Regions from separate parts of the Kitasatospora sp. NA04385 genome, predicted to be linked through region 1. Evidence: riboswitches for the same ligand, from Rfam matches in the RefSeq annotation. Region 1 holds a riboswitch; each other region holds the start of a gene.
The links. Region 1 has a riboswitch for cyclic di-AMP ahead of HUT16_RS19750 (M23 family metallopeptidase). Riboswitches for the same ligand answer to the same signal wherever they lie in the genome.

Region 1 (6,824 bases):
CATCACGAACTGGTGCAGCACGGCCTTCCAGCCGGCCGGGTCGGCCAGCCGGGCGGTGATCCGGCCCCAGAAGCCCTCGCGGGCGACCACCACGGCGGGCGGGGCGGGCACCTCCTCGCCGAGCACGTTCCGGATCCGCCCCCGCTCGGCGGCGCCGAGGCCGCGGGCCACGGCCAGCAGCAGGCCGAGGACGGGCAGGCCGAGGACGGTCACGGCGAGGCCGAGGCCGAGGCAGAACAGCGTGACGACCAGGGTGAAGCCGAGCACGGCCATCGGCAGGCCGGTGAGCGCGAAGCCGAGATCCTGGAGGGCCTGCCGGGAGAACGGGGCGCGCCAGAACCCGGGCCGGTCGGGGTGGCCGCCGGGGGCGGTGGCGGGGTGCGCAGCGGTGGACATCCGCGGTCCTTCGGTTCGTCGGGCGGCCCCGCCGGTCGGCGGTGCCGGGCACGGGTACCAATCTGCCGCCGCGACCCCGCCCGGCGTAATGACGCCTGCTGCCGAGTTCGTGGTGGGGTTAACCCCCGGTCCGCCCCTGGAGCCGGCCGCCCTCCGGCCCCCGGCGCCAGGGCGGGCCGTCCCACTCGGGGGCGAGCAGCGAGTACTGGAGCGCGTCGTGCCAGGCGCCGTCCCGGCGGGACTCGGCCCGGATCCGGCCCTCGTGGCGGAAGCCCGCCCGGGTCAGCACCCGGACCGAGGCGGTCTGTCCGGGGTCGCAACGGGCGGCCAGCCGGTGCAGGCCGAGGCGTTCGAAGCCGAGCACGCACAGCAGCGCGGTGACCTCGGCGGCGTAGCCGCGGCCCCAGGTGTCGCGGCGCAGGACGCAGCCGAGTTCGGCGGCGTGCCCGCCCTCCCGGGTGAGCGCGGCCTGGCCGACCGGCTCCCCCGCCGGGTCGTCGACGGCGAGCCGGTAGTGCGTCCGGGGCTGCTCCTCGGCCGCTTCGAGGTACAGCTCGACCTGGTCGGCGCAGTCCTCGAAGTCCCGGACGCCGAACGGCAGGTGGCGGACCGTCTCGGGGTCGCCGTGCACGGCGTGCAGCGCGGCCACCTCCTCCGGGGTGTGCCGGTACTCCCGCAGGGTGAGCCGGGGGCCGGCCAGCCGGAGGGTCTCCATGCCGACCGACCCTACCCGGCGGCCGTCCGGGGACCGGCTGCCCTACCCGGCGGCCGTCCGGGGACCGGCTACCGTACCGGGCCGCCGTCCGGGGACCGGCTACCGTACCGGGGTGGACGACGAAGACCTGCACCTGCTGCCCCGCACCCGCTCCGCCGACCTGTTGGACTGGGCGGTCGCGGAGGGGTTCGACCCGGTGCCCGAGCCGGCGGTGCGGACGGTGCTGACCCTGCTGGAGCTGGGCGGGGCCCGGCTGCACGACGGCCTTCCCGAGCTGTCCTCCCCGGTGCTGGAGCGCCTGCTGTACGAGCAGCTGCACCTGTACGTCCAGCCGGACGGCGACCCGGCCGCGTACCCGGCGGCGGTGCGGCTGCTGATCGAGTGGCAGCGGGCGGCCCGTCGGCTGAACGCCAAGCGGGCGGAGAAGCTGCGCGCCGAGGCGGACTGGCAGGGCGAGGTGCTGCTCTCCCTGCTGCGCCGCTCCGACCTGGTGACCTGGCCCCGGCTGTACGCGCTGCTGCTGCGCGCGGACGGGGTGCCGTCCGACGACGGCCCCGGCCCGGTGCGGGAGTGGCTGGCGGCCTTCCGGGAGCTGCCGCCGGAGGAGCGGTTCGCCGCCTTCGACCGGGTGCCGGGCCTGGACGGGGACGGCAACTGGGACCAGCCGGGGCGCCCGCTGCTGATCGGGGTCTCCACCGACGGGGCGCGGCGGCTGCTGGAGCAGGGCCTGATGCGGCGCAGCTACCGCAACCTGGCCGAGCGGTCCGCCCGCGGGCTGCCGATGCCCGCCGAACTCTCCGGCGCGTTCGAGGAGTTCGAGGAGGCGGTGGCGCAGGCCGCGATCGACCTGTGCGGGGAGTGGACCGTCCCGGGGCTGCCGCGCCTGCTCCTGGAGGAGTTCCCGGAACTGGCCCCCGAGGAGTACTGAGGGCCCCGGGACCACCGGCCCGGGGGTACGGCGGGCGGCCTCCGGGTGGAGGTGCCGCGCGCCGCCCGCGGGCTACGGCCGGAGGCCGAGCTGCCGCAGCCAGGGGAGCGGGTCGACCGGGGCGCCGCCGGCGGGGCGGACCTCCAGGTGGAGGTGCGGGGCGGTGGCGCTGCCGGTGCTGCCGACGGTGCCGAGCACGGTGGCCGGGGTGGCCTCGCCGGCGGCGGTGCTGATCCGGGAGAGGTGGCAGTACCAGAGCTCGGTGCCGTCGGGGAGGGTCTGGATGACGCGGTAGCCGTAGGTGCCGGACCAGCCGGCCGCGGTCACGGTGCCCGCGGTGACGGCGGTGACGGGGGTGCCGGTGCGGGCGGCGAAGTCCAGCCCGTGGTGCAGCTGCGCCCAGTGCGCGCCGGCCTGGGCGAACGGCGCGGCCAGCCGGTAGTCGGCGACGGGCAGGGCGGGCGCGGAGTGGTCGGCGGGGGCCGGGGCGGCCGTCTCGGCCTGCCGGTCGGCGCGCTTGGCCTCGGCCTCCTGCGCGGCGGCGAGCCGGGCGGACTCCTCGGTGCTGGTGCGCTGCCCGTCGGCCTGCTGGAGGATGCGGGCGGCGAGGGCGAGGCCGGGGTCGGCGGCGGGCAGGCCGTCGGGGGCCTCGTCGGCGGCGGTGACCGGGGCCGGGGCGGGCACGGGGGCGGCCTGGGCGGTGGCGGTGGCGAGGCCGGTGGCGCCGAGCGCGGCGGTCATCGCGGTGACGCCCAGCAGGGGCGCGCCGGTGCGGGCCTGGCGGGGCAGCCGGTGCCGGAGGGGCTCGGCCTCGACCGGGTGGTCGAGCAGCTGGGTGCCGGTGCTCTCGGTGTAGGTCGACGCCACGGGGGCGCGCTCCTTCCTTCCCTGCCGCCGACCGGGTTAGCTGACGGGTTCGGAGGTGGAAGGTCTCCTACGGTCGGGCCCAGGGCCGTCCCGATTCACCCCGGTGGAACGTGGTTCCCCGGCTCCTGGACCTGCCGCGGGGCAGGACCGGATGGATTAGGCGTGGCGCACGGTGCCGCATGGTTACGGCGTTGCCGACCGCGCTGCGTTATCAAACGTTAATCCTATGGACCCCATGATTCCAAGCGCCTTCCGAGGTGCAGTGAAACTTTTCTGACGCCCTATGGGCGATTTGTGACGATTCGTCGATTCGCTCGGATTCGGCCGCCGCGAGGCCGCGACGGAACGTGACGGAGCAGTTGAGTATCCGTACTCACGACCCGCCCTTCGAGTGGCGGGACCCTGGGCGCATGACCGCTCCCGTGCCGCACCGCACCACGTCCGCCTACTTCCTGCAGGCCGTCGCGTCCTTCGCGTTCGCCACGGTCGCCCTGGTCCTGGGGATCGCCTACCTCCCGGTCAGCGCCTGGATGCGCGCCTTCCTCGCCGTCGGCCTGCTCTACGAGATCACCTCCGCGTTCACGCTGGCCAAGGTGATCCGGGACCGCCAGGAGGAGGGCGCGATCACCAGCCGGGTCGACCAGGCCCGGCTGGAGAAGCTGCTCTCCGAGCACGACCCGTTCAAGGTGGAGGGGATCTGAGCGGACCTCCGGGAGTCGGGCCGGGCTTGACGGCTAAGGCTATTAGCCTTAGCTTTATGGCTATCGGCAGCAGCCGGGCGCGCAGAGCCCGGGGCGCCGGACGACGCCCGCCCAGGAGGCCCGCGATGAACAGCACCCTCGGCACCACCACCCGGTACCTCGACGTCACCGGCGGCCGGATCGCCTACGACGACACCCCCGGCCCCGGCGTCCCGGTCGTCCTGCTGCCCGGCATGCTCGACAGCCGCGCCGTCTACCGCCACCTCGCCCCGCTGCTGACCGCCGCCGGGCACCGGGTGGTCACCATGGACCTGCGCGGCATGGGCGAGTCCTCCACCGGCTTCACCGACCACACCCCGGCCGCGCTCGCCGACGACCTGGCGGCGCTGCTGGACCACCTGGACCTGCGCGGCGCCGTCCTGGTCGGCAGCTCGTACACCGGCGCCACCGTGGTCCGGGCCGCGGCGCTCGCCCCCGGGCGGACCGGCGGGGTGGTGCTGGTCGACGCCTTCATCGAGAACCTGCCGCTGAACGGCTTCCAGAAGGCGCTGTTCGGGCTGGTCGGCCCGCTGGTCGGCGCCTTCCCCGGCCTGTGGGGCGCGGCGCAGAAGTTCTACTACCCGGCCGGCGCCCGGCCCGCCGACTTCGACGCCTACCGGGCCGACCTGGTGCGGATGCTCCGCGAGCCCGCCCGCCGGGCGGCGCTGCGCGGCTACCTGAAGGGCGACTCGGCGCCGGTCGGCTGGTGCGCGGCGGTCGACGTGCCCGCGCTGGTGCTGATGGGCGACCGGGACCCGGACTTCCCGAAGCCCGAGCTGGTCGCGGACCGGCAGGCCGCCGCGCTGCGCGGCCGTAGGGTGATGATCGGGGGCGCCGGCCACTACCCGATGGCCGGCCACCCGCAGGCCGTCGCCGACGCCCTGCTGCCCTTCCTGGCCGGCCTCGCCGGTCCGGCCGACGAGAACGGGACCGCCCGCTGATGCCCCGCGCCGGACTCTCCACCGCCGCCGTGGTGGACCACGCCCTGGAGCTGATCGACGAGCGCGGCGCCGAGGCGCTGACCCTGGCCGCCGTCGCCGCCCGGGCGGGCGTGGCCACCCCCTCGCTGTACAAGCACGTGGCCGGGGGCCTGCCCGAGCTGCGCCGCCTGGTGGCCGTCCGCACCGTCGAGGAGCTGGCCGGCCACCTGGCCGCCGCCGTCCTCGGCCACGCCCGGGACGGGGCCGTCCGCGCCCTGCTGGCCGCCTACGCCGGGTACGCCCTGGGCCACCCGCGCCGGTACGCGGCGCTGCCGCAGGCGCCGGAGCCGGACCCGGGCCCGGAGCTGGTCGCGGCCTCCGAGCGGCTGGTGGGGGTGCTGTACGCGGTGCTGCGCGGCTACGGGCTGGAGGGCTCGGAGGCGGTGCACGCGGCGCGGACGCTGCGGGCCGCGGCCCACGGGTACGCCTCGTTGGCCACGGCGGGGGCGTTCCAGCTCGCCGAGGGGACGGACGTCACGCTGGAGCGGCTGACCGGGGTGCTGGTCGAGGGGCTCGCCAACTGGCCGGGCGCGGAAGGCGCGTGACCTCTGGGGCGCTGCCGCGTTCTACCCGGTATGAAGAAGCGCAGCCTGCTCGCCTTTGCCTCGCTCGCCGTCGGCGTGGTCGCCTCCCTCACCGCCCCCAGCGCGCACGCCGCGCCGGAGCACTCGACCGGGCTCGGCCCGCTCAAGGACGCCGTCTCCGCCCCGGACCTGCCGGTCGCCGAGGGCCTCGCCCAGCAGGCCGCGACCGAACTGCCGGGCGTCTGACCGGGGGGCGCCGACCGCCGTTCCCGGTCGGCGCCGGGAGGGGCGCACGGGGCACGATCGACGGGGGAAGGCGCTGGTCGCGCGCCATGCACACCCTTTCGCAACCTCTCCCCCACCGTTTCGACACCATCGGTGCGTAACACTGTCCTTCGGTCGGGAAGTCATACCGCGTGGAGACCTTCCACGGGTGTGGCCGACAAGCACGGAGGATCAGGGAATGCCGCAGGCGACTCAGCACATCGAGCCTGGCACGGGGCTGATCCCCGCTCCCCGGACGGCACCGGACGACGCGCCCGGCGGCCCGCGCCCGGCGGTCGGCACCGGTCGGGAGGACTGGGCCGCCGCACTGCGGCACGGGGTCGCGGTGCTGCGCGGACTGCGCTCGCTGCGGCCGGTCGCGGCGCGTCCGCAGCGCGGCTACGGCGAGGTCGACGGCCAGTAGCGGGCCGGTCCGCCCCCGGCGGGATGCCGGAAATGTCGCGGATCCACCACGTGTCGCGAAAGCGGCCGGTTGCCCGGTGCGTCCATAAGATGGTCAGCACTGGCACGTCGACCGGAAGCGGGCGCTTCGCATGGACCAGAGCTCTCCGCGTCGTGCCAGCCGTTCCGAACTCCGCTGCGTGCGGGCGCTGCTGCGGGCGTCGAGCGCCGCGGAGCTGCTGGCCGCGCTGCTGGCCGAGGGCCCGGCGTGGATCACCGGCGAGGGCTCGGCGCTGTACCTGCTGGACGGCGGGACGCTCCGGCTGACCGCCTCGCACGAGCTGCCCGCGTGGGCGCACCGCAAGTACGCGGTGGTCGACCCGGCGAGCGAGCTGCCCGCGGCGCTGGCGCTGCGGCGGCGGGAGCCGGTGCTGCTGAGCCCGCAGCAGACCAGCACGGACTACCCGAACACGGCGGCGGGCCTGGGCACCGGCCTGGTCGCGCTGGCGGTGCTGCCGCTGGTGGTGGACGGGGACCCGGTGGGTTCGCTGGCGCTCGCGCTGGCCCACCGCGGGGCCGTCCCGAGGCGGGACGTCGAGCTGCTGGAGACCTTCGCCGACGTGGCCGCGCACCGGCTCTCGCACCTGCTGGACCACGTGCACGCGGCCGACCCGGCCTCGGACCGGCCGCGGTCGGAACTCCCCTCCGCCGACGGCGAGTTGCTGTCGCTGGCGGTGCGCTCGGCGGGTGCCGGGGCGTTCGAGCGGGACTTGGTGACCGGCGAGACGCTGTGGGACGCGCAGGCGTACCGGGCGGTGGGCCTGCGGCCGCCGGGGGCGACCGGGCGGGCGCCGGACCTGGCGGACGTGGTGCACCCGGAGGACCTGCCGGACGTGCAGGCCGCGCTGGCGGAGGCGCTGGCGACCGGCGGCCCGTACCGGATCTCGTACCGGGTGGTGCGCCCGGACGGTGCGCCCTGGCAGGTGGACGAGGCCGGCGAGGTGATGC
Region 2 (6,824 bases), 3.6 Mb from region 1:
CTCGGCCGACGGCCCGGCCACCGTGGGCGTGATGGCCCCCGGCGAGTACGAGTTCGGCACCGCCGCGCCGGAGGTCATGCACGTGGTCAGCGGTGCGCTGACCGTCAAGCTCCCGGGCGCCGAGGAGTGGCAGACCTTCTCCGCCGGTGAGCGGTTCTCCGTTCCGGGTGACAGCAAGTTCCAGCTCCAGGTCTCGGTCGACACGGCGTACCTCTGCGAGTACCGCTGACCCCGTAGCCCCACGGGCCGGCGAGGCCGGTGGGGACAGTAGGGGCAGTGGGAGCAGTGGGGGTGGGTGGGGCAAGCGGGACGGATGGGATGGGGAAAGCGGCGGGGCCGGGGAGGAAGCAGCTCCTCGGGGACGGCCGGGCCCGGTAAAGGTCCGGCCAACCCCGCCACGAACCGGAGGACGCGCCCTACGGTGTGGGCCGAACACCCGTCCCGTCCGAACACCGTGGAGCCTCCTCGATGGGCAGAGCCCGCCCGCACGACCCGAAGAACCTTCCGGTGGCCCGCCCCCTGCGCCTGCGGGTCCGCAAAAGCTTCGGCCTCGCCGCCGCGGTGCTCGGGTTCCTGTCCATCACCCTGCTCGGCGGTTACTACTCCTTCCACGCAGCCGGGGACTTCAGCTACCAGGTCGGCTGGCGGGGGACCCCGCCGCTGGCGATGACCGTCGACTCCTGCTCCGGCCTGGGCGGCGGGCGCGCCCAGACGTTCTTCTGCTTCGGCCACGGTGACCGGCGCGGCGCCGACACCACCGATGGCGAGTGGCTGCTCGAGGACCTCTCCGGCCCCTCCCCCGGGGCACCGTCCTGAGCGTCAGCTGCTCCCCCGACGGCCACTGCGTCGAGCTCGCTGCACACCACACAGCGGGGGACGTCGGCATGTTCCTGTTCGGTCTGTGGCTGCTCTCCTTGGCCCCCGGCCTGGGGATCGCCGTGCTGGTCGGCCGCCGTGGCAAACGCCTCGGTCGGCCGCCCCGGACGGGGCCCGGCCCGTCCCTCCGCCCGGGTGGCCTGGGCCTCCGCCCGGGTGGCCTGGGCCTCACCGGGTTCCTGGGCATCGCCGGGTTCCTCGCCCTGCCCGCGCTGGCCCTGCTCTCCGGCATCGTCTCCCTCTTCCTCTGACTCTGACCACCCGCCGCCCGGCTACCGCTCTTCCTCTCCCTTTCCCTGCGTCTCCTGCTGCTCCGCCGCTCCCTGCGGCCTCCGCCCGGGACCACAGCCGGACCGCCCCAGCCGAACCGCTCACCGACGGTGCTTCGGCCGACGGATGATCCGGTTTCCCCGGCCGTCTTCGGGGGCGTCTCGCACCTCCGCGGCACCACGGTGGCGCCGACCGTCACGGGGCAGGGCGGTGACCTGCCCCCATCCGCGGCTCGCCACACTCCGATGGTTCACGGACGGCTGGATCCATGAACGGGGTCACGTTCCCACCGCCACCCCCGGAGCAGGCTCCCGGCCTCCGCAAGCCACCCCGGCCGGCGGGCTCGCCGGCAGGCGGCGGACGGCGGGAAGGGCGAGCAGGGCGAGCGCGGCCGGTACGGCGAGGGCGGTCATCCCGAACAGGGCGGGGCGCACTCCGAGGCCCTCGGAGAGCGGGCCGGCCAGTACCAGCCCCAACGGCATCAGGCCGACGGCGAGCAGGTGGTCGTAGGAGCTGACCCGGGAGAGCACCTGCTCCGGTATGTGCACCTGGAGCGAGGTCTCCCAGAGCACGAAGAACAGGGACACCCCCACTCCGGTGACCGCCTCCAGCGCGGCGATCACCCAGACCGGCGCGCCGGACCCGATGATCAGCGCCTGGCAGGAGGCGACCGCCATCGCCACCGCGGCGACGGCCATCGGGCGGGCGGGTTTCAGGCGGTAGGCGCAGACGTCCCCCACGATCGAGCCGAGGCCGAACGCGATGACCACCACGGCCCACGCCCCGGCACCGCCCCACTCGCGCTCCGCCAGCACCGGCCCGAACACGAACACCGAGGGCAGCACCACCACGTGGTAGACCGCCATCGCCAGCATCCCCGACCACACCCACGTCCGGCTGCGCACCTGCTGCCAGCCGATCCGCAGCTCGGCCAGGAAGCCGAGCCGTTCGGCCCGCGCCACCCCGTCACCGGCGTCACCGGCACCGCCCGGCCCGCCGCTGACCGACCCGCCGCCGACCGGGCCCAGCCGGGCCAGGACGGCGGCGCTGACGGCGAAACTCGCGGCGTCCACCGCCAGCGCGCCGCCGGGCCCGACCGCCGCGATCAGCGCACCGGCCAGCGCGGGCCCGACCACCAGCCCCGTCGACTGCACGAACCCGCGCAGCGCATTCGCCTCGCGCAGCCGGTCGGCGGGGACGAGCAGGGGCAGCAGCCCGGTGGAGGCGGGGAGGAAGAAGGCGTCGGCGACACCGAACAGCGCCATCAGCAGTGCCAGCAGCCCGACCCTGGCGTTGCCGGTGAGCAGCAGCACGGCGGCGGCCGTCTGGACGGCGCAGCGCACCAGGTCGGAGGCCAGCATGATCCGCTGCCGCGGTATCCGGTCCGCCCAGACTCCTCCGGCCAGGGTGAACACCAGCAGCGGGAGCAGTCCGGCGGCCGTGACCAGGCCGACGTCGGCGGCCGAGCCGCCGATCGACAGCACCGCGAAGGGCAGCGCCACGAACGACACCCGGTCTCCCAGGACCGACAGCGACTGGCCGACGAACAGCCGGGCGAACTGGCGCTCGGCACGGAGCACTTCGGGAATCAGGGCACCCACGGAACCTCCTCGACGGATTCGACGGACTCGACGGCACGCCCGCGGCACGGGGACGGCGAGCACGGCGATCGTAGGAAGCCACCGGATCCCCTGTCGCGCGATTTATCCGCAACGCCGACAATGCCCCGATTCGATCGAATTCCCTTGTCCAGAACGGTAGTTGATGCCCCGAGCCCGCTTCCGCCACCGAACCGGGCCGCCTGCCTTCCCCGTTCGCGGCCACCCCAATCCGACCGATCGGACAGACTTCTCCAGCCGATCCGCCGACCCTCCGCCATCCGACGGACGTCCACCACCGCCCGAGGCACCGTCAACCGGTCGTCCACACACCACGCGGCCGCCTGCGTGACGGAGGCGTGATCCCGGCGCGACGCGCTTGTGATTGGCCCGTTCGAGTGAATAGGCTCCTCCCAGCCCGCACCGCCGGGCCCCGCGCGCGAAACGCCGAGCCCTGTCCGCCGCGCCGTCGGGTCGACCACCACACCCTTGGACAGGGGCGGGGGAACCACGATTGTTGCCGTCCCCCACGGCTAGGGGTGAAGCCGTCCGCACCGGGTGACCGGGGTGCGACGGCCGGGCCTCCCTCCCGGTCCGAACCCGACAGCTCACCTCGCAGGCGTGCGGAGAGGATCTCGCATGCTCTTCACGGGTTCGGGACGTCACCGTCGGCAGGGTCCGGCGGAGAAAGCCGCCGAGCGCGCGATCGCGGCGGCCGGCGTGGCCGGTGTCGGCATCGCCCTGCCGCTGCTCGCCGTGACCGGCGCGCAGGCCGCGCCGAGCGCGGTCTGGGACCGGGTCGCCGACTGCGAAAGCGGAGGGAACTGGAGCTCCGACGCGGGCAACGGCCTCTACGGCGGTCTGCAGATCAACGCCCAGCGCTGGACGGACTACGGCGGCACCCAGTACGCCCCGCTGCCGAACGGGGCCACCCGCAGCCAGCAGATCGCCGTGGCCGAACGCATCCTGGCCACCGAGGGCCCCTCGCCCTGGTCCTCGTGCGCGGACGACTCGGGCCTGAACATCGTCAGCGCGCCGGGCGTCGTCGACGCCAACGACTCGGCGGACGAGACGGGTTCGCTGCGCGGCGCCCGCGGCGTCGCGGCGGTCAACGCCGCTCCGGACGGCAGCACCGTCCCGGAGGGCAACAGCGCGCCGGTCTTCTCCGGCCTGCCCGGCTACGACCCGGTCTCGCACGTGTACTGGTACGAGAAGAACGGTGCCTGGTTCTGGACCAGCCACCAGAGCCTGTACGAGCGCTACGTGCAGCTGACGAACCCCCAGCCGCAGCCGAGCGCGCCCACCTCGGCCACCCCCACCCCGGAGGCCCCGGTCACCCAGCCCGTCCCGCCGGTCGCCCCCGGCACCCCGCTGGTGCCCGCCGACCCGACCGCCACCCCCAGCCCGAGCGCGCCCGTCGACGGCAGCAACGGCGGCAACAACGGCGACGGGAACGGCAGCAGCGACAACAACGGGAACGGCAGCGGCCTGTTCCCCACCACCCCGGCCACTCCATCGCCCGGCACGTCGCCCAGCCCGTCCGACGGCACCGGCACCTCCGGCACCGCTCCGGACGCCTCGCCCACCGGCACCGCGACGGCCCCCGCCCCGGACGCGTCCACCGCGCCCGCGGCTCCGGCCGGATCGACGGCCACGCCGTCCACGACGGCCCCGGCGGCGACCTCGTCCGCGCAGGCGTACACCGTCAACCCCGGTGACACCCTGGCCGCGATCGCCCGCGAGCACGCCCTGGACGGCGGCTGGTCCGGGCTCTACCAGTCGAACCAGCAGGTGGTCGGCGAGAACCCGGACCTGATCCGTCCCGGCCAGGTGCTGGAACTGGGCTGACCGGCGCGGCTCCGGCCCGCGCCCGGCTGAGCCGCCGTCACTTCGGGACGGCGGCCAGCCCGGTGCAGCCGCGCAGGCCGTCGCGGCGCTGCTGGGCGGCCTTCGCCGCGCTGCCGGTCTGCGGGACGGGGATGCCCCGACCGTCGATGTGGGCGGGCGTGAAGGCCTCTCCGGTGACGCGGCCGTCGGCGGTGACGGTGAGCGTGGTGACGCCGGTCTCGTCCGAGGCGGTGTAGTTCGAGGTGCCGTACCAGAGGAAGTTGCCGAAGCCGTACGCCACGTAGGTCTTCCCGAGCATGCCCGCGCCGAGCATGGTGTGGGCGTGGGTGCCGACCACGGCGGTGGCCCCGGCGGCGGCGAGCTTCTCGGCGAGGGCGCTCTGCGCCCGGGTCGGGCAGGCCACGCCCTCGTCGCCCCAGTGCAGGTAGACCAGGACCACGGGTGCCTGTGCCTTCGCCCCGGCGACGGCGCGCAGCAGCGCACCCTCGTCGAGGGCGGAGGCGATGCCCGGTTTGTGGGCGCCGGCCCGCCACTTCTGGTTGGTGATCTCGTTGACCTGGCTGGCCGCCAGCACGGCGACCTTCACCCCGCGCACCGTGGTGACGTGGGGGGCGTACGCCTCCTCGGCGTCCTTGCCGATGCCCACCACCGGTATCGGGGAGGCGGCCTTGGCGGCGAGGGTGTCGGCGAGGCCGTCGGGGCCGAAGTCGACGGCGTGGTTGTTGGCCTGGGAGACCACGTCGACGCCGGCGTCCTTGAGCGCTTCGAGCGCCCTGGGCGTGGTGCGGAAGGTGTAGGTCTTGGGTTCGGCCCTGCCGCGGGAGGTGATCGCGGTCTCCAGGTTGAGCACCGCCAGGTCCGCGGCGGAGAGCGTGCGGGAGATCGGGCCGAGCGCGGTGTCCGCCGTCGCGGCGCCGAGCCGGGAGGCGGTCCGCCCCTCGAAGTGGACGTCCCCGGCGAACGCCACCGTGATGCTGCCGCCCGCGCCGCTGTCCGCCGGGCCGGAGCCGGAGCCGGTCGGGGTGCCGCTGCCCGGGGCGCCGGGGGTCGGCTCGGCGGGGGTCGGAGCCCCGGACGCCGAAGCGGCGGACGTCGGCGGGGCCCCGGCGACCGTGGCGCCGGCCGTGGCGGCCCGGTCCCCGGACGGGGACGGTCCGCCGCACCCGGCGACGGCAGCGAGCAACAGGACTGCGGTGGCGGCGGCGGTGGTGCCGACCGTGGCGCTACGCATGAACGGACCCCCCGGCGGTTCGGTGACGACGCACTTTATCCGCGCCGCTCGAACACCGGAAGTACACATCGGCGCCGCACTGTCACGGTTGCGCCCCGAAGCCGCCGGAGCAGCTCACCGGCCCACCGCCCGGCCGCCGGTCCGGCCATCCGCCCGGCGGTCGACCGCCGTTCGACCACCGGGCTCAGGCCACCACCCCGGCCGCGCGCAGCAGCCAGCGGTTGGTGCGGCCGACCAGCCCGGCCTTGTCCAGCACCGAGACGACCTTCCCCGCCATCTCGACCTTGGTGGCCCGCCAGTGGGGGTTGGCACGGGCGACGGCCCGGCCGGCCTTGGGGTCGATGCCGACGGCGGCGTAGAGCCGGGGGTGGATCAGCGCGGTGGTGGCGTAGTAAACGATCAGCCCGATGAACAGCTGTTCGTACCGGCGGCGGACCGGGCCGAGGCGCTTGCGGACGAGCTCCTCGCGGGCGTAGCTGATGTGCCGGGCCTCCTCGATGACGTGGATCCGGGAGACCTGGCGGGTGAGCGGCTGGAGGGTGTCGTCGTTCATCACCTCGCGCTGGAAGGCGTCCAGGATCTCCTCGACGTACATGGTGCCGCCGAAGGTCTGGCTGTGGGTGGAGATCGCCTTGAACAGCCGGCCGAGGTTGTGTGCGACGAACCCGGCGCCGTACGCGGGGACGCCCATCTTGGCGATCATCCGGGCGAACATGATCGAGTGCCGGCACTCGTCGGCGATCTCGGTGAGCGCGTACTGGACGTGGCGGGTGGTCGGGTCCCGGTCGAAGGCGTGGCGCAGCAGCATCTGCATGAGGATCTCCTCGAACCAGATGCCGACGCTGGCGATGGAGGCGACCTCGTGCTTGGAGAGTTCGATCCGCTCGTCCTCGGTCATCCGCTCCCACAGGTCGGTGCCGTAGAGGGAGAGGTGCCGGGGCGGGCAGTAGTAGGCGCCCGGGACGGGATCGGCGTCCCAGTCGACGTCCGTGAGCGGGTTG
Region 3 (6,824 bases), 2.7 Mb from region 1:
CACCCCGGTCGCCTCCTCGAACACCGGCTCCAGCAGGGCGTGGCAGTTCGCCGCCTCGGTGAGGAAGTTGGCGTGGGTCAGCAGGCAGCCCTTGGGGCGGCCGGTGGTGCCCGAGGTGTAGATCAGCGTCGCCTCGTCGTCCGGGCCCAGGGCCGCGCGGCGGCGCTCCAGCTCCTCGGCGGGGACGGACGCGCCGAGACCGGTCAGGGCGCCGACCGCGTCCTCGTCCAGCCGCCACAGCGGCACCGTCCCGCCGGTGCGGGCGATCGCCACGGTCAGCACCTCGGCGGTCTGGGCGTCCTCCGCGAGCGCCAGCACCGCGCCGGAGTCCCGGACGATCCACTCCGCCTGCTCCACCGCGGCCGTCGGGTACACCGGCACCACGCAGGCGCCGGCCGCCCAGGCGGCGAAGTCCAGCAGCGTCCACTCGTACCTGGTCCGCGACATCAGCACGATGCGGGCGCCGGGGCGGACCCCGGCCGCGACCAGGCCGCGGGCCAGCCCCGCGACCTGCTCGGCGAACTGCCGGGCCGTCACGTCCAGCCACCCGCCGTCCGGCTGACGGCGGGTCACCACCACGGCGTCCGGGTCGGCCAGCGCGTTGCGGAACGGTAGCTCCGCGAGACTGCCCTCCGCGGGCGGCGGTACCAGGTACGGCGCCCGGGCCTCGACGACCTGCCCGGCGGCGCGGCGGACCTCGACGGGTGGGCGGTCGGTGCGGGCGGCACGGGTGAGGGGGTGTGCCATCAGCGAACTCCCTTGAGTGGGGTGGGGGTTCGCCCAGGGTAGGTACTCGCCGGTAAACTTACTAGACGGTAAGTTACTTGACAGTCGCGTAAGTTGCGGGCGAGGGGAGGCCGGGGTCCGGCCGGCGGATCGTCAGCCCTCTTCGGCCACCGGGGGGTTGGGGAGGAAGCGGTCGCCGTCGCGGGTGCCGCCGGTGCGGGCGATGGTGCGGCTGTCGGTGGCGAGGTAGTCGCGCAGGACCAGTTCCACCGCGTCCTGGGGGTTGGTGGTGCCCAGCCGCAGCATCGCCTCCAGGGCCAGGTCCGCGTCCAGCGTGATCGTCAGTTTCGCCATGGTGCCGCTCCCCGGTCGTCGAGCCTTCTCCGGCCGAGGATAGGCCGCTGCCCCCGGGGCCGACCAGGGTCCCCGGGGGCAGCGGTGTGCCGTTCGCCGATCAGACGCGGCCCGCGAAGTCGGGGGCCCAGTTGGCGATGGTCTCGGTGCGGACGCCGGCGCTCGGGTTCGCCGCCTCGACGTACTTGCCGTCGCCGACGTACAGGGCGACGTGGTAGACGCCCGAGTTGGAGCCGTTGCTGGACCAGAACAGCAGGTCGCCCGGCTGCAGGCTGTCCAGCGAGACGCGGGTCGAGTAGTCGGCCTGGTCGGCGGCGACGCGCGGCAGGCTGATGCCGGCCTGGCGGAACGCGGCCTGGGTCAGGCCCGAGCAGTCCCAGCCGCCGTTGCCGGTGCCGCCGTAGACGTACGCCTGGCCGACCTTGGAGAGCGCGAAGTCGATCGCCGCGGCCTTCGAACCGGTCGCCTTGGTGGCGGTGGTGGTGGTCGAGGCGGTCGAGGTGGTGGCCGTGGCGGCCTTGCTCGCGGTGGTGGTGCTCGTGGTCGACGCGGTGCCGGTCGAGGGCTTCGCGGCGGAGCGGCTGCTCTTCCAGGACGAGCCCTTGTACGAGGACGAGGACGAGGACGACGAGGACGACGACTTGGTGGCCGGCGCGGACTTCTGCGCGGTCGTGGTGCCGCCCAGCGAGAGCTGCTGACCGGGGTAGATCATGTCCGGGCCCTCGGTGAGGACCGAGCGGTTCAGGTCGTACAGCTTCTGCCAGCCGCCGTCGACGTGCTGGCTCTGCGCGATGGCGGACAGCCAGTCGCCCGCCGCGACGGTGTAGGTGCCGGCGGACTGCTCGGTGGCGGCCGGGGTGCTCTGCTGGGCCTGCGGCTGGGCCTGGGCCTGGCTCCGGGACTGCTGGGACTTGCCCTGCGACCAGGAGTGCTGCGACTGGCTCTTGCCGGTGGACTGCCCGGAGCCCTGCGAGGAGTCCTGCGCGGAGCCCTGCGCGGCGGAGGAGGAACCGTTCGAGGAGGAACCGTTCGAGCCAGAGCCGTTCGAGCCGGAGGTGTCGACCTGGGGGGCGGCGCCGCCCTTGGTCAGACCGGCCTGGATGGAGCACACCGGCCAGGCGCCGGGGCCCTGGGAGGCCAGCACCTTCTCGGCGACGGCGATCTGCTGGTCCTTGGTGGCCAGGTCGGCGCGCGAGGCGTACGCGGTGCCGCCGAACTCGGCCCAGGTGGAGGAGGTGAACTGCAGACCACCGTAGAAACCGTTGCCGGTGTTGATGGACCAGTTGCCGCTGGACTCGCACTGGGCGACCTTGTCCCAGGTGGCGACGGTCGCGGCGGAGGCGGTGCCGGTGGTCAGGCAGGGGATGGTGAGCCCGATGCCGACGACACCGGTGGTGGCGATCAGGCGGCGGGCGCGCTTGGCGCTGATGGGCAGCATGAAGAAGCGTTCCTCTCCCACGCCTGCGAGGTGAGCTGTCGGATTCGGGCTGGAGTTGCCCGGCCGCGCGCACCGCGTGGTGCGTTCGGCTTCACCCCTAGCCCCGTGCGGTCCTTCGACCGCCCGGGGCGACTTACCTGGTTCCCCCGCCCCTGCCGTGGTGCGTTGTGCATGAGCCGACCCACCCGGCGGCAGGACTCGGCGTTCCGGGTGAGCTGGGTCCGTGTGTCCACGAACGTGGGCAGGAGATTAAGCGGATTCGAGGAGGATTCGCAAATGCCTGTGATCGGCGTCATAGTGTTCGGAATTCACGATCAAGGAATATCCGGCGAACTCCCCGACCGGTGGCGCGGCCTGGTCGCGCGTCAGGCAATTGGTGATCTTGCGCCCGTTTTGATGCGTTATGCAGGGCGGTGGGGGAGTATTCGGCTTTTGTGGCCATTCGCAGACGGGCATTTGTGCCCGATCGCCGGTTTGTCCGGCCGGGCCGGGCGCCCCGGCTCCGGGCTCCGGCGGCCCGGGGAATTCACCCGCGGGTCGGCGGCCGGAAAGCTCCGGCCCACGGCTCCGGAAGGCCGAACAGATGACTGATGGTACGTCAGGATGCTTAAGCGAAACGAAAGATGCCGCTTTCCGGGTCCGTTTCTGCCTATGCTGCCCCCGACGACGCGGGGTCGCGGGCCCCGGAAGGGCGGCCGAGGTGGAACAGCAGCGCAAGGGCGACCAACCGGCGCGGCACCGGCGGCCGCTGGTCGGGCGGCGCCGGATGCTGACCTGGCTGGCGGTCGGGACGGTGACGGCGCTCGGCGGGGGAGTGGTCCTCCGGCAGTCCCTCGCGGGGGCCGACGAGCCCGCCGCCCTCCCCGGGCCGGGCGGCGGCCCGCCGCCGACCGGCCACCGGCACGGCACCGAGACCGGTGCCCCGCCGCCCGCCTCGGCGTCCCCCCGGCCGTCCGCACCGCCCCCGTCGGTCGACCAGGGCGGCCGCCGGTGGTCGGACCCCAAGGGCTGGGGCGGCACGGTGCCCGGCCCCGGCAGCGCGGTGCGGATCACCGACAAGGTGCTGCTGGACGCCGACGCCCAGGTCGGCTCGCTGCTGGTGGAGAAGACCGGCTCGCTGGTGTTCGCCGCCGACAAGTCGCTGACGCTCGCCAGCGCGGGCAACGTCGAGGTGCGCGGCACCCTGGCGCTCGCCCCCGACGGCGCGCACACCCACACGCTGCGCTTCCCGGAGGTCGACGAGCGCCGCTTCGCCGGCGGCGGGATGACCGTCGTCGACACCGACACCGGCCTGTGGGTCACCGGCCAGGGCTACCTGCGGCTGGACGGCGCCCCCCGCACCGCCTGGACGCGCGCCGCCACCGCCCTCAAGCCCGGCGACACCACCGTCAAGCTGGCCGCCGCCCCCGTCGGCTGGCAGCCCGGCGACGAACTGGCCGTCACGCCCACCGCGCCGCCCGACACCGACGGGTTCTCCACCTCGTACGACCTGGTGACCGTCAAGCGGGTCGACGGCGCCACCGTCACCCTCACCGGACCGCTGCAGAACGCCCACCCCCGGGTGGCGCTCGGCGGCGGCGCGACCTTCGGCGCCGAGGTGCTCAACCTCAGCCGCAACGTCCGGGTCGAGGGCACCGAGCAGGGCCGGGCGCACGTCCACCTCACCTCCAGCCGCCCGGCCGACGTCCGGCACGCCGCGCTGCGCTGGCTCGGGCCGCGCGGCGACGGCAAGGACAGCTGGAACGGGAAGCCCGTCACCGAAGCGGTGCTCGGCCGGTACGGGCTGCACTTCCACATGCTGCTGGACACCTCGCGCGGCACCGTGGTCGAGGGCGTGGTGGTCCGCGACACCGGCAGCCACGCCTTCGTGCCGCACGCCAGCCACGGCATCACCTTCCGCGGCTGCATCTCCCACAACACCTGGGAGGACGCGTACTGGTGGGACGGCCCGATCGACACCCGCACCCCGCAGGGCCCCTCCGACGACATCGCCTACGAGGGCTGCGTCGCCTCCCGCACCGTCTTCGAGCCCAACCCGCGCGGCTACCGGCTCACCGGGTTCAGCCTCGGCGCCGGGACGGGCTCCTCGGCCCGGGACTGCGTGGCCGTCGGCGTCCAGGGCGCCACCGGCGCGTCCGGCTACGAGTGGCCGGAGACCAGCGAGGGCGTCTGGACCTTCGAACGCTGCCTGGCGCACAACAACCTGGAGAACGGCATCTTCGTCTGGCTCAACGCCGAGCACCACCACACCGTCACCCAGTACGCGGCCTACCACAACGGCGGCTGGGGCATCGAGCACGGCGCCTACCTGAACGACTTCGACTACACCGCCTCGGTGCTGTACGGCAACGCGGCCGGCGGCATCGCCGTGCACGCGCTGGGGCGGGACCAGGGCACCGTCTTCGACGGGCTGCTGATCGACGCCGCCGGGCAGTCCGACTACGCGGTGGCCACCCTCAAGCACCAGCTGGACGGCGAGTCGGTCACCCTCAGCCGCAGCCGGCTGACCGGCTACCGCAAGGCCGGAGTGGCGTTCCGGGCCACCGGCGACGGCAAGCCCGACGACATCGCCGTCCTGGACTGCGAGTTCGGCGGCCCCGGTGGCAGCGAGCTGTGGCTCGACCCGGACGCGCCCGACCCCAAGCGGATCCTGTTCCGCAAGGCCGGGCAGTCGCAGACCGTCTCGCTCGGCAAGGGCGGGGGAGGGCAGGGCGTGGCCGGCACCCCGTGGAACGCCACCACCGCCCCGGCCGAGGCGCCCACCCCGCCGCGGGCGGTCGCGCTGCCCGCGCTCGCCTTCACCGACAGCGCGCCGAAGACCGGGCGGGTCACCGCGGGCTGAACGAAGAGCTGAACGGGGGGAGGGGAGGGCTGAGCGAGGGGACGGGCGAACGGTCGAGCGTGCGGCCGGGCGGACGGTCGAGCGTGCGGCCGACCGCGGGTTGACCACCGGTGGCCGGGCGGTGTGCGGGTGCCGGGAAAAGCGCGACGGGCGGGAGCGCGTCGATTCGCTGCCCCTGCCCGTCGCGGTCCCTGGTCGGCGTCAGCGCGCCGCGTGCGCCCCCGGAGAGGTGCGCTGCTGCTCGGCGGCCGCCTCGGCGGCCTCCAGCTGCTCCTGGGTGGGCTCGGGGAGCGCCGCCAGGTAGGCGGAGGCGATCAGCTGGCCCACCGTCGGGTACGCGCCGATCGGGGCGGCGCTGGCGCAGCCGGTCTCCTCGGCGGCGGTGGCCAGCAGCTCGGGGTCGGCCTCCGGGCCGATCACCAGCGGGGCCAGCGCGGGGCGCTCGGAGCCGGTGGCGCGCAGGTGCGCGACGGCCGCGGCGACCGAGCCCGGCACGTCCAGCGCGGCCGGGACCACGGGCACCGCCAGCCGGGAGGCCAGCAGGACGCCGGTGATGCCCGCCGAGGCGGCCGCCTCCTCGCCGCCGACCGTGGTCAGCACCACGCCGTCGGCGGCGGTGGCGATGGCGAACAGCCGGGCCCGGTCGGCGCGGGCCAGCCCGGCCTCGGACAGCCGCACGTGCACGGCCTCGGCCAGCAGCGGGTGCGGGCCCAGCGGGTCCAGCACCTGGGCGCCGGTCTCGGCGGCCAGCTTGTGCAGTTCGGGCAGGAAGTCGTGCGCTCCGGGGACCAGCGGCACGATCACCGGCGCGGGCAGGCCCGCCTCGGCGGCGGCCGCCAGCAGGCCGGCCACCGTCGGCGCGTCCTCACCGCCGAGGTAGGCCGCCGTCACCTCGATGCCCGACTGCTCGGTGCGGACGACGGAGAGCAGCTCCTCGACGACCGGGCGGCTCTCCGGCCCGGCGACGGCCGGAACCGCCAGCACCAGGGCGGGCGAACCGGACATGATCTCGGGGCGCTCGGGACGGCGGTGGCGCCCCCGCGCACGGGAGCCTGGCGTACGGACGGGCAGTGGCGCGCCCGGGATGGCTGCTGTGCTCATGCGCCAGATCGTAGGACATGTCCCCGCGCGCGTTGCAGTCGGATACCGGCAGCGGGCGGCTTTCCGCCAGGAAGTGACAGTGATCACAGCGCGAACCGTGACTGCCTGTGAACCGCGTTGTAGGGGGTGATGATCGACAACGCGCTGACAGGTGTGTGCGGACGGTCATGGAGTGACTGGCGTTTCGCCCGGCTGTGTCCGCTTACGCACCGTCAATTACGCTGCTGTGAAGGCTTGGTGTCGGCATCGGCACGTTCCTTTGCACGGGAGATTTCCCATGCTGATGCACGTGCATCCGGGTTATCATCACGTCAAGTGAGGCATTCGCCAGGCTTTGGGGAGAAGACAATGCGTGAGGCGTAC
Region 4 (6,824 bases), 410 kb from region 1:
GCTCCTGGACACCGGGTGCTACACTGCGCGCCCGCACTTCCGGCTTCCGGTGGACTCCCGGGGGTCCGCTCACCGCCGGCGGGCCCCCGCCGTGAGCGGTTCGACCCGCAGGACCGCGCTGAACAGCAACGATCCCGGCGTCACCCGGGTTCCCGAGCGGGGTTTCGATTTCTCCGCGATGAACGGCAGGTTGCCTGCGATCCCACCGGCGACTCCCGGATGGCGCCTTCGGTCCCACATTTCGGGCGGAGCGGAGCCCCCGAGTGGGTCGAAAGACTGGATTGCCATGTGAAGAAATTCACGAAGGTTCTCGCCGCGACACGCCGGGAGGCCCCGAGGAGGCCCCGGAAGGGGCCCGGAAGGGGCTCGCGGGGGTCTCCCGGGCACCCTCCGGGGGCCTCCCGGAACCCGTTCGGACCAGTGGGCACCCGGGCGTTCGCCGAGCCGGGCCCGAGCCGTGATCAGGCGATCGACCAGGCGATTCCGTCCAGGATGTCGTGCTCCGAGACCAGCAGTTCGGCGGCCCCGGTGCGCTCCATGACCTCCAGCAGCACCAGCGCGCCCGCGGCGATCACGTCCACCCGGCCGGGGTGCATGACCGGGACGGCGGCCCGCTCGGCGTGCGAGGAGTGCAGCAGCCACTGGGCGGTCTCCCGCACCTGCTCGACGCCGACCACCGCGTGGTGGATCCGCTCGGAGTCGTAGCCGGGCAGCTCCAGGGCGATCCCGGCGACGGTGGTGACGGTCCCGGCCAGGCCGATCAGGGTGGCGCCGGAGTCCAGCGGCACGGCCGCGGCGACGGCGTCCAGCGCGGCCCGGATGTCGGCCCGGGCGGCCTCGATCTGCGCCTCGGTGGGCTGCCCGCCCGAGAAGTGACGCTCGGTCATCCGGACGCAGCCGATGTCCATCGAGTACGCGGCCCGCACGTCCTGCTCGCCGAGCACGAACTCGGTGGAGCCGCCGCCCAGGTCGAACACCAGGTACGGCGGCCGGTGCGGGCCGCCGAGCAGCTCGCGGGTGGCGCCGGTGAAGGACAGCCGGGCCTCCTCGTCGCCGCTGACCACGCTCGGCGTGACGCCCAGGATCTCCTTGACCCCGGCGGCGAACTCGGCGGCGTTCTCGGCGTCCCGGGAGGCGGAGGTGGCGACCATCCGGATCCGGTCCGGGGCGACCCCGTGCTCGGCGATCACCTCCGCGTACTCGCGGCAGGCCGCGAAGGTGCGGGCCAGCGCCTCGGGGTGCAGCCGCCCGGTGCGGTCGACGTCCTGGCCGAGCCGGACGATCAGCATCCGCCGGTCCAGGTCGGTGATCTCGCCGGTGGCCGGGTCGAGGTCGGCGATCAGCAGGCGGATCGAGTTGGTGCCGCAGTCGATGGCGGCGACCCGGGTCGGGCTCACGACTCGTCCTCCGATCCGGCCTCGGCGGCCTTGCGGGCGGCGCGCTCGGCGCTCAGCGCCTCCTTGGCGGCGATCACCGCGCCGTGGTCCCCGGCCTTGGCCCGGTTGCGGGCGACCCGCTCACCGGCCGCGTCGACCTCGGCGGGGCTGACGCACGGGCCCTTGGCCCACCAGTCCTCCAGCATCCCGATCGCCTCGTCGCCGAGCGGGTTGACGCCCTCCCCGGCGGCCAGCGAGTGCCCGACCAGCACGTGCAGGCACTTGACCCGGTCGGGCATGCCACCGGCGCTGGGGAAGCCCTCCAGCACCTCGACGGCGTCCCGGCGGGCGATGTAGTCCTCGTGCGCCGCCCGGTACGCGGCGGCCAGCTCCGGGTCCTCGGCGAGCCGGGCGGTCTGCTCCTTCATCACGCCGTCCGCCTCCAGGGTGCCGATCAGCGAGGCGGCCCGGGGACAGGTCAGGTAGTAGAAGGTCGGGAACGGCGTGCCGTCGGGCAGCCGGGGCGCGGTCTCCACCACGTCCGGGTTGCCGCACGGGCAGCGGTGGGCGACGGCGCGCAGCCCGCGCGGGACCCGGCCGAGCTGGGCGGCGATGGCGGCGACGTCGCGGTCGGACACCTCGGGGGCGTCGGACGCGGGAGGGTTCTGGTTGCTCATCGGGAGTCTGTTCGTCAGAGGGGGCGGGGGTCGTTGGGGGGACGCCGGGGCGTCAGGGGGCCGGCTCCGGTGCGGGCGGCGCGGCGGCGTCGGCGGCGTCCACCGAGTCCCAGAGGGCGGCGTACCAGGGCTTGAGCGCCTTCGGGCGGCCGGCCGCGGCGTCGTCCGAGGAGGGCTTCGCGCCGGGCGCGGGCGGCGGGGAGACCGAGACGAACGGGGTCTCGCCGGGCAGCGCGTAGTGCAGTCGCTCCCGGGCCCGGGCCTTGACGTACTCCGGGTCCTGCCAGCGGGCCTTCTCCCGGCGCAGTTCGTCGACCTGCTGGCGGGCGTGCTCGGCCTTGGCCCGCTGGGCGGCGATCTCGCCGCGCTGGGCGATGTACTGCCGGGCCGGGTAGGCGAGTATCGCCACCAGTGAGCACAGCACGAGCACCAGCACGGTGGCCCGGCTGGTGAAGCGCGGTCGCGCCGCCAACCCGGGAATCCTCCACTTGGCCATCTGCTCGCCCCTCCTGCGCATGCCGGTGCCCCGGCCCCACCCTACGCGGTGGGGACCGGGGCACCGGTCACATCAAGCGGTAGTTCAGCCCTGCTGCGCTTACTTGTCCGCGGGGCGGCTGTGCCTACTTGTCCGCGGAGCGGCTGTGCTTACTTGTCCGCAGAGCGGAACCGCGGGAACGCGGAGCGGCCCGCGTACTCGGCGGCGTCGTCGAGGATCTCCTCGATGCGCAGCAGCTGGTTGTACTTGGCGACGCGCTCGGAGCGGGCCGGGGCGCCGGTCTTGATCTGGCCGCAGTTGGTGGCGACGGCGAGGTCGGCGATGGTGACGTCCTCGGTCTCGCCGGAGCGGTGCGACATCATGCAGCGGTAGCCGTTGCGCTGGGCCAGCTCGACGGCGTCCAGGGTCTCGGTCAGCGAGCCGATCTGGTTGACCTTCACCAGCAGCGCGTTGGCGGTGCCGGTCTCGATGCCCTTGCGCAGGCGCTCCGGGTTGGTGACGAACAGGTCGTCGCCGACCAGCTGGACCTTGTCGCCGATCGCGTCGGTGATGGCCTTCCAGCCGTCCCAGTCCGACTCGTCCAGCGGGTCCTCGATGGAGACCAGCGGGTAGTCGGCGACCAGCTCGGCGTAGTACGCGATCAGGTCGGCGGAGGAGAGCGCCTTGCCCTCGAACTGGTAGGCGCCGTCCTCGAAGAACTCGGAGGCGGCGACGTCCAGGGCGAGCGCGACGTCCTTGCCCGGGGTGTAGCCGGCCTTCTTGATCGCCTCGGTGATGAGGTCGAGGGCCTCGCGGTTGGAGTCCAGGTTCGGGGCGAAGCCGCCCTCGTCGCCCAGGCCGGTGGAGAGCCCGCGCTCCTTCAGCACGCCCTTGAGGGTGTGGTAGACCTCGACGCCCCAGCGGACGGCCTCGGAGAAGGACTCCGCGCCGATCGGGGCGATCATGAACTCCTGGATGTCGACGTTGGAGTCCGCGTGCGAGCCGCCGTTGAGGATGTTCATCATCGGGACGGGCAGCACGTGGGCGTTCGGGCCGCCCAGGTAGCGGAACAGCGGCAGGTCGCTGGCCTCGGAGGCGGCGTGCGCCACGGCGAGCGAGACGCCCAGGATGGCGTTGGCGCCGAGCGAGGACTTGTCCGGGGTGGCGTCCAGGTCGAGCATGGCCTGGTCGATCAGGCGCTGCTCGGTGGCGTCGTAGCCGACCAGCTCGGGGCCGATCTGCTCGATCACGGCGAGGACGGCCTTCTCGACGCCCTTGCCGAAGTAGCGGCTCTTGTCGCCGTCACGGAGCTCCAGGGCCTCGAAGGCACCGGTGGAGGCGCCCGACGGGACAGCCGCGCGACCGGTGCTGCCGTCGTCGAGACCGACCTCGACCTCGACCGTGGGGTTGCCGCGGGAGTCGAGGATCTCACGGGCTACGACGACATCAATGGACGGCACGAGGCATCTCCTAGCGGAAGCGGATGTGTGGTCGTTACGACCAGAGCCTAGCCGCACAGCGCCGCGCGGCCACGCCCGGCCGGGCCCCGTCTCACGGTGTGGCCCGGCTACTCATCGGTAGTTCACCTGTTTGACGGCCGCTCCACCGCTCCCGGCGGCGCGAACTGCCGGGCGCGCGCCGGGAGCGGACGGGGAGTCAGGGGACGCGGCCCTCGTCAGGGCGGCGGCGGGGCCTCGTCAGGCCGCCGGCCGTGCGCGTCCCGCATGCCGGAACACCGTCCGGACAGGGGTCGGAGCGGGATCAGAGCGAGAGCACCTGACCGGGCAGGATCAGGTCGGGGTCGGCGCCGATCAGCCCCTGGTTGGCCCGGTAGATCCGCTCCCAGCCGCCGGAGACGTTCTGCGCGGCGGCGATGCCGGAGAGCGTGTCGCCGTCCCGGACGGTGTAGCCGCCGGCGGCCGGGAGCTGCGGGGCGGCGTCGTTCTGCGGGGCGGCCTGGGGTTCGGCGGCGGCCTGGGGTTCGGCGGCGGCCTGGGGCTCGGCGGCGGGCTCGGCCGGCTTCTTCGACGGCGAGCCCTTCGGCTGCTGGGGCGGGCTCGGGCGCTCCTGGGAGCGCGAGGCGGTGTCCTCGGAGGTGTCGGCGGGCGCGCCGCCCTTGGTGAGTCCGGCCCGCTTGGAGCAGACCGGCCAGGCGCCGGGGCCCTGGGAGGCGAGCACCCGCTCGGCCACCGCGATCTGCTGGGAGCGGCTGGCCAGGTCGGCGCGGGCCGCGTACTGGCCGCCGCCGAAGGCGCGCCAGGTGGAGGAGGTGAACTGCAGGCCGCCGTAGAAGCTGTTCCCGGTGTTGATGCTCCAGTTGCCGCCGCTCTCGCACTGGGCCACGCGGTCCCAGGTGTCGGCTGACGCAGCTGCCGCTCCGGTGGCGGCGAGCAGGGGGAGGGCCAGGCCGACCGAGGCCACGCCGGCGGCGGCGATGACCTTCTCGGCCTTGGTACTACGGCGGTGGCGAGGGGTGTTGGCGAACAGCACGGGACATCCTCTCCGCACGCCTGCGAGGTGAGCTGTCGGGTTCGGACCGGGAGGCTGGCCCGGCCGCCGGACGGTTCGGACGCGGTTGCGCCCGCTGCTCGGCGGCTTCACCCCAAGCCGTTGGGACTACGGCGTTCACACTGGTTCCCCCGCTCCTGTCCGGTACCTGGTAGGTGGCCCGAGGACGCGGCGGACAGGACTCGGCGTGCCGCGATCGGGGCCCGCAGCTGCGGGCATGTCGGAGAGTAAGCAAAGCTGACGAGCAATCACAAGCTCATATCACCATGATCACGCCGAAATTACGGATCCCCTTTTCACGTACACGAACGATCCAGGTATGTCCGGATTCGTTCCGAGCAGGAGTGCGACGCGCGCCCCCGCCCCGGCGCGTCGTCGGCCCAGCGGTACGGCGTGTCGCGGGTGTCGAAACGGCGTCAGCGGGGCGTGAAGGAGACCGGGAGGTCGCGCAGACCGCGCATGATCAGCCCGCCCCGCCAGCGCAGCTCGGCCGGATCGGCCGCCGGCCGGAGGTCCGGAAGCCTGGTCAGTAGGCTGCCGATCGCGCTCTGCCCCTCAAGCCGGGCCAGCGGGGCGCCGATGCAGTAGTGGATGCCGTGACCGAAACCCAGGTGCGGGTTGTCCGAGCGGGCCAGGTCGAGCGTGTTCTCGGCGGAGAACCGGGCCGGGTCGCGGTCGGCCGCGGCCAGCACCACCAGCACCGGGTCGCCGACCGGGACGTCCACCCCGCCGATGGTCAGCGGCGCGGTGGCGAACCGCCAGGTCGCCAGCTCCACCGGGCCGTCGTAGCGCAGCAGTTCCTCGACGCCGGTCTCCAGCAGGGCCGTCTCGCCGCGCCCCAGCGACTGCTGGAGCAGCGCGCGCTGGTCCGGGTTGCAAAGTAGGGCATGAAGCCCATTACCAATCAAATTGATCGTGGTTTCGAACCCGGCGAAGAGCAGGATGAAGGCCATCGCCGCGGCCTCGTTCTCGCTCAGGTGCTCGCCGTGGTCGCCGGCCCGGATCAGGCCGGAGATCAGGTCGTCGCCGAGGTCGGCGCGCTTGCGGTGGATCAGGTCGGCCAGGTAGCCGCGGATCTGCTTGACCGCGCGGCCCACGCCTCCCCGCTTGCCGCCGGTGTGGCGGATCATCATGCCCGCCCAGTCGCGCAGGTCGTCCTGGTCCTCGGCGGGGACGCCGAGCAGGTCGCAGATCGCGTAGATGGGGAGCGGGAAGGCGAACTCGTGGATCAGGTCGGCCTCGCCGCGGCCGGCGAAGGAGTCGATCAGCCGGTCGGTGATCTCCCGCACCCGCGGTTCGAACTCGGCCACCCGGCGCGGGGTGAACGCCTTGGAGACCAGCCGGCGCAGCCGGGTGTGGTCGGGCGGGTCGATGTTCAGCAGGTGGGTCATCAGGTCGGCCTGCCGCTCGCCGGGGATGCCGACCCGGCCGCTGCGGTGGGCCTGCTCGCTGTGGTGCGCCGGGTTCTTGGAGAGCCGGGCGTCCGCCAGGGCCTGCCGGGCGTCCGCGTAGCGGGTGACCAGCCAGGCGTCGACCCCGCTCGGCAGGGTAGTGCGGTGCACCGGCGCGTGCTCCCGCAGCCAGGCGTACGCCGGGTAGGGGTCGGCGGCGAACTCCCAGGTGAACAGGGGCGGCTGGGGGGCGTGGGGCTGGTCTGGCATGTCTTGACCGTATCGGGAAGCGCCGTCGCGTGAGTCTGGTCACCTGGTGGGTAATCCCTGTTGCGGAGCGTCGGGGCGAGCCTACGATCCTCCGATAACCACCGTGGGCGGCGTGCGGGCCGACCAC

Region 2: it holds a riboswitch for cyclic di-AMP, as region 1 does, so the genes downstream of both, HUT16_RS35430 (transglycosylase family protein) here and HUT16_RS19750 (M23 family metallopeptidase) in region 1, are expected to answer to the same signal.
Region 3: it holds a riboswitch for cyclic di-AMP, as region 1 does, so the genes downstream of both, HUT16_RS39150 (transglycosylase family protein) here and HUT16_RS19750 (M23 family metallopeptidase) in region 1, are expected to answer to the same signal.
Region 4: it holds a riboswitch for cyclic di-AMP, as region 1 does, so the genes downstream of both, HUT16_RS39300 (transglycosylase family protein) here and HUT16_RS19750 (M23 family metallopeptidase) in region 1, are expected to answer to the same signal.

Annotation. Positions count from the first base shown of each region.
Region 1 covers NZ_CP054919.1:4,404,282-4,411,105, reverse strand. The annotation lists gene HUT16_RS19765 (sensor domain-containing protein) at 1-396, opposite strand, end outside; gene HUT16_RS19760 (GNAT family N-acetyltransferase) at 515-1,111, opposite strand; gene HUT16_RS19755 (hypothetical protein) at 1,224-2,039, shown strand; gene HUT16_RS19750 (M23 family metallopeptidase) at 2,112-2,906, opposite strand; cyclic di-AMP (ydaO/yuaA leader) riboswitch at 2,917-3,079, opposite strand; gene HUT16_RS19745 (YiaA/YiaB family inner membrane protein) at 3,317-3,607, shown strand; gene HUT16_RS19740 (alpha/beta fold hydrolase) at 3,733-4,587, shown strand; gene HUT16_RS19735 (TetR-like C-terminal domain-containing protein) at 4,587-5,171, shown strand; gene HUT16_RS19730 (hypothetical protein) at 5,202-5,396, shown strand; gene HUT16_RS19725 (hypothetical protein) at 5,614-5,838, shown strand; gene HUT16_RS19720 (SpoIIE family protein phosphatase) at 5,969-6,824, shown strand, end outside.
Region 2 covers NZ_CP054919.1:7,990,323-7,997,146, reverse strand. The annotation lists gene HUT16_RS35450 (pyrimidine/purine nucleoside phosphorylase) at 1-229, shown strand, start outside; gene HUT16_RS35445 (hypothetical protein) at 469-816, shown strand; gene HUT16_RS35440 (hypothetical protein) at 885-1,127, shown strand; gene HUT16_RS35435 (MFS transporter) at 1,425-2,747, opposite strand; cyclic di-AMP (ydaO/yuaA leader) riboswitch at 3,214-3,380, shown strand; gene HUT16_RS35430 (transglycosylase family protein) at 3,384-4,592, shown strand; gene HUT16_RS35425 (CapA family protein) at 4,630-5,823, opposite strand; gene HUT16_RS35420 (diiron oxygenase) at 6,008-6,824, opposite strand, start outside.
Region 3 covers NZ_CP054919.1:1,691,225-1,698,048, reverse strand. The annotation lists gene HUT16_RS07315 (long-chain fatty acid--CoA ligase) at 1-747, opposite strand, end outside; gene HUT16_RS07310 (hypothetical protein) at 880-1,080, opposite strand; gene HUT16_RS39150 (transglycosylase family protein) at 1,181-2,518, opposite strand; cyclic di-AMP (ydaO/yuaA leader) riboswitch at 2,524-2,693, opposite strand; gene HUT16_RS07300 (hypothetical protein) at 3,219-5,360, shown strand; gene HUT16_RS07295 (sirohydrochlorin chelatase) at 5,562-6,461, opposite strand; gene HUT16_RS07290 (DUF397 domain-containing protein) at 6,810-6,824, shown strand, end outside.
Region 4 covers NZ_CP054919.1:4,810,866-4,817,689, reverse strand. The annotation lists gene HUT16_RS21590 (Ppx/GppA phosphatase family protein) at 462-1,397, opposite strand; gene HUT16_RS21585 (DUF501 domain-containing protein) at 1,394-2,053, opposite strand; gene HUT16_RS21580 (septum formation initiator family protein) at 2,106-2,549, opposite strand; gene eno (phosphopyruvate hydratase) at 2,699-3,988, opposite strand; gene HUT16_RS39300 (transglycosylase family protein) at 4,290-5,018, opposite strand; cyclic di-AMP (ydaO/yuaA leader) riboswitch at 5,022-5,220, opposite strand; gene HUT16_RS21565 (cytochrome P450) at 5,453-6,697, opposite strand.